Regions from separate parts of the Exiguobacterium sp. s89 genome, predicted to be linked through region 2. Evidence: predicted binding sites of a transcription regulator. Region 2 holds the regulator's gene; the other holds the start of a gene.
The links. The regulator NrdR, encoded in region 2, represses ribonucleotide reductase genes. The targets are predictions, from matches to a motif close to AACACNATATATNGTGTT.

Region 1: KNO96_RS02680 (anaerobic ribonucleoside triphosphate reductase) is a predicted target of NrdR. The motif match lies at 1,404-1,421, and genes of this name have one in related genera.

The regions. Positions count from the first base shown of each region.
Region 1 is NZ_JACSKS010000001.1:524,308-526,723, reverse strand. It holds gene KNO96_RS02685 (formate/nitrite transporter family protein) at 410-1,240, shown strand; gene KNO96_RS02680 (anaerobic ribonucleoside triphosphate reductase) at 1,432-2,416, shown strand, end outside.
Region 2 is NZ_JACSKS010000001.1:42,782-45,197, reverse strand. It holds gene KNO96_RS00205 (DnaD domain protein) at 1-888, opposite strand, end outside; gene nrdR (transcriptional regulator NrdR) at 929-1,396, opposite strand; gene KNO96_RS00195 (hypothetical protein) at 1,409-1,780, opposite strand; gene speD (adenosylmethionine decarboxylase) at 1,893-2,279, opposite strand.

The DNA of each region.
Region 1 (2,416 bases), 480 kb from region 2:
CCTCTCCTAAGTTCCCTAACCAGCGGGCTGGAAATCCATAGTATGTGTAGGGCCCCTCTTCTTTAATCCCGATTTGAGGAATGAAAGAAAGGATCATTACAATAATAAAGCTTAGAGAAAACATCTTAAAATTGAATGTAGATTTAGCTTTTAACACTTTCCAACAAAACCCTTTCTGTTGTTATTAGTATTTTCATCACCCGATTTTCAGATTCCAAATTGCACTAACATTTTTGTTTGTCACAAATCCGCCATATGTAAACGATTACGATGTGAACACTCTGTCAATTCCTTCTAGAAGTGATTGTCAACAGAGACTGTACAGTTTATATTGTTAATGATTTCACATATTAGAACTGATACTTTCCTATTTAACTATTCAGAAAGAAGGGTTTGTGACATGGCATCAATGGAAATCCATGCACTCGAATCATTACGGAAAAAAGCACAGGCTTCCTCGCAAATGATTCATTATCGTCCAATGGAATACTTTTTACGGGCAATGTTAGCCGGGATCTTCATCGGCTTTGCTTCAATCTTTACGTTGAAAGTCGTTAACGGTATGTATTTAGCGGAATCTCCGTTCACGACACTCATCGGGGGCTTCTCGTTCGGGATCGCGCTCGTCATGATCATCTATGGGGGAGCCGAGTTGTTCACAGGGAATACGATGTATTTTACGACGTCCACATTGCGCGGCTATACGACGCTCAGTGATACGATGCTCGTCTGGTTGCTCTGCTTCGTTGGGAACGCACTCGGGGGCATCCTTTTCGCATTATTACTAGCACCGACTGGCGTCATCCAAGAACTTGGCATGAACAACTGGTTGTTCGCTGTCGTCGAGGGAAAAATGCATCATACGACGGTCGAAATTTTCTTCCGCGCCATCTTCTGTAACTGGATGGTCTGTCTCGCTATTTTCTTACCGAAACAAATGAAAAATGAGTTCGCTCAAATCTTCTCGATGATCTTTCTTGTCGCGGTCTTCTTCGCTTCAGGATTCGACCACGTCATTGCCAACTTCGTCTTGTTCGCCTTGACGCTCGTCGTCCCACACCCTGAGACGATCAGCATGGCAGGTGCGATTCACAACTTGATTCCTGCGACGTTCGGTAACATTATCGGTGGAGCGCTCTTCATGGGAGCCATCTATACATGGCTTAACTCGAAAGGTCTCCGTGAGGCACAAGAACTCGAGGAAGAAGTCGAATTAAAAGTCGTAAAAGCTGCTAAATAAATGACGTTTATCACATATAACGTAGAGCCTTGTCTTATCGAAGACGAGGTTCTTTTTTGTCGTAAAGGCACAGGTAAACTGTCACAATATCGACTCGTGACCATCGAGAAAAACACGTGTCATAATCTATATATAGGATTTTAAAAACAATTTTAAATGTTTAAAATCCATATATAGTGAGGTGATAGGTTTTGAAATTATTGCAGTTGTATGAGGACGTCTGCGTCTTACCAGACCAAGACTTAGTGCAGGAAAATGCGAACGTGGACGGAAAGTCCCCGCTCGGGAAATTAGCACGACTCTCTTCAGAAGTGTCTAAAGAACTGTCGCAGACGTATTTAATGTCGGAGCGATCAAAACAGGCCGTAAGTGAGAACTATCTATACGTGCACGACGCCGACTATTACATCACAGGCTCAACGACATGTTGTCAAATTCCACTCGGTCAATTATTAAAAGATGGATTCCATACGGGGCATGGAACGATTCGGTCACCAAAAGACATTCGCTCCGCCATGGCACTCGCGTCCATCATCCTTCAAGCGAATCAAAATATGCAGCATGGGGGACAGGCGTTCCCGATGTTTGACGTCGATTTGGCACCGTATGTCGAGAAGACATATGAGCGCCAACTGAGCCGACTCCAATCATTGCCTGTTGACTGGGACGATGCGCAATTGGAGCAACTCGCGGAAGAAGAAACGAACTCTGCGACGTATCAGGCGTGTGAAGCGTTCATCCACAATGCGAACTCGATGCATTCACGAGGTGGCGGGCAAGTGCCCTTCGTCTCAATCAATTACGGGACGGACACCTCAAAGTGGGGACGCATCCTCATTCGGGAGTTGCTACGTGCCACGGAACGTGGGTTAGGGAATGGAGAGACCCCGATTTTTCCCATTCAAATCTTTAAAGTAAAAGAAGGCATCAACTTCCACGAGGACGATCCGAACGTCGATCTTTTCCGTGAAGCGTGTCGCGTCACGGGCAAACGGCTTTTCCCGAACTTTTCTTTCATCGATGCCCCGTTCAACGCGTCATACTACGATGGGACGCATGAATCAGAGGTGGCGTATATGGGCTGCCGCACTCGGGTCATGGGAAACCGGCACGGGGAGGAGACGTCAATCGGACGTGGCAATCTTTCCTTCTCCACACTCAACTTAGTGAAAATGG
Region 2 (2,416 bases):
AGGGTGCGCGGACTCCATCACCTCTGGGTCATGAAGATCCCCAAGCTTCGTCTCCTCAAGTTCCACCGTTTTCTCTTTTCGGTGACGGGTCTGTTTCTTCTTCAGCTGCAATACCATTTGACGACAGCCGTCCCGTTTTTCTTGTTCACTGAGCGGAAGATATGCTTCGTGGACAAAATATTCTTTCAACATCTCAGCCATCGTCTCTTCATCGAGTTGAGAAACATACGCAAGTTTCGTAATTGTTTCATCTAATTTTTTTGTAAAAAAGCCAACTGGGAAATTCGTCAGTTTTTTCACAATGCCCATATCGAACGAATAGTTAATTTCAATCTTCGCACGATCCGGTTTTTCGTAATTTTTTTGAGTGAACGCCCGGTGATTGACTCCTTTGACGTCGAACACTTCATTGAAGTCTTTCGTCACCTCGACGATACCGGCCGGCAATGGGTCGATTGTAAAACGTCCTTGCAGTTGCTTAAAACGCACTTCTCCAACTTTATAAAAAAGGAAGCTTGATAACAGCCCATCATTTAAAAACGTGTGCGGTGCGAGCGGAACTCGCAACTGATAAACGTATTGAGTTAATCGGGCATCTTTCGTTTTGTAGGTACGTACTAATCCGATTGCTTCTAGCCGGAATAAACTATCGGTCAATTCATTGATTGAGTACTCTAACATCTCACACAATGCACTGTGTGACATATAGTTCGATTTCATTTTACCGGGCTTCAATTCGCTCCATAGCGTCTGATAAAGCGCGAGCGCCTTCACCCCGATAACCGGTTGATATAGGTGATAGAGGGACTGATACGATTCACGGTCGACAAGACCCGTACTCATAATCAATAGTTCGTCTGTCCCAAAAATTGTACGTTCTTTCTCCATGGCTCTCTCCCTTGAAAAAGGGCGACCAGCAGGCCGCCCTTTAGTTGGTCGAATTTTCTTGCTTCATTAAATCTTCAAGTTCTTTAAAGAACACCGTGATGTCTTTAAATTGGCGATAAACTGAGGCAAATCGAACATATGCGACTTCATCTACACGCGCCAGTTCATTCATCACCAGCTCCCCCACTTGCTCACTCGGAATCTCTGACTGCGCGAGGGCTCGAAGTTGCTGTTCTACTTTTGTCACAACTCCTTCAAGTTGTTCTAAGGTAACCGGTCGTTTTTCACACGCCCGAATGATGCCGCGGAGTACTTTTTCACGACTGAACTCTTCACGATTTCCATCTTTCTTTACAATAATGAGAGGTGTCTGTTCGACTGTCTCAAATGTCGTAAACCGATAACCGCACTTTTCACATTCACGACGACGTCGAATCGAATAATGGTCTTGCACCGGTCGGGAATCGAGCACTCTCGTTCCATTGTGATCACATTTCGGACAACGCATGCTCAAGCCTCCTTATCGTTCGACAGTTTTATTTCCTATAGCACGTAGCGGGAATTGCTGTGAGAGTGCCTCGTAATAGTGAGCTACAATTTGTGCAAGGTCTACACCGAGTCGCTGTTCACGATTCAGAGTGAAGTCAACCGCTGTACGCCCGCCGTCAACTTGTACGATTGTGACGAGTCCATCCCATCCTTCTCCGATGAATGAAAGTTCTCCACGGTTCGTATCGATTCGACGTACCAACTGACCTTTTGATTGAATGAGTTCTTCTAGCCACTGTATGATGGCATTCGGAGATGCCGCATAGTAGCGTGTCTGCAATGACTCGTTTTTATGAGTGTCTTTCGTTTCAATATGTGTTTGTAACTTATCTAACAGTCCCATAATTCACCTCAACGCTTGAGTTATATACGTTAAGCATATCAAAATTAAGGCGACAACAAAACATTTAAAAGGGCTGACCGTCAAACGGCCAGCCTCAAAAGGTTCTTCAGAATTATTTAGTTAATGCAACTTGTGCTTCAGGAACACGAATTGGTCCCATTCCACGTTCAAGTTTAACATCTTCACGTACTTTTGCATCCAAGCCTTCGGCGATATACTGCGATGCCGTAGCCGGATCGATTCGATCTCCACATGTGAACACGTCAACTGACGCGTACCCATGTTCAGGGAAACTGTGAATCGTTAAGTGTGATTCTGAAATGATGACGACCCCACTCACGCCGTGCGGCGCAAATTTGTGGAATGCGACTTCGCGGACTTCAGCGCCCGAACGAAGAGCAGCATCGACGAACAAACGCTCGATGTAGTCGATATCATTTAATTTGTCGGGATTGCACTCCCAAAGTTCTGTAATAATGTGACGTCCCATAGTATCCATATTAGTGGATCCCCCTTTACATCAATGGTCTCAAAGTAGTTGATGATCACTCACTTTGTGCCTGAATCGCCCACAACCACGGGGGAAAGTTAGTCCTAAGAGGTCCTAACCCTTTAAGTTGCGTTTGTCAGACCAAT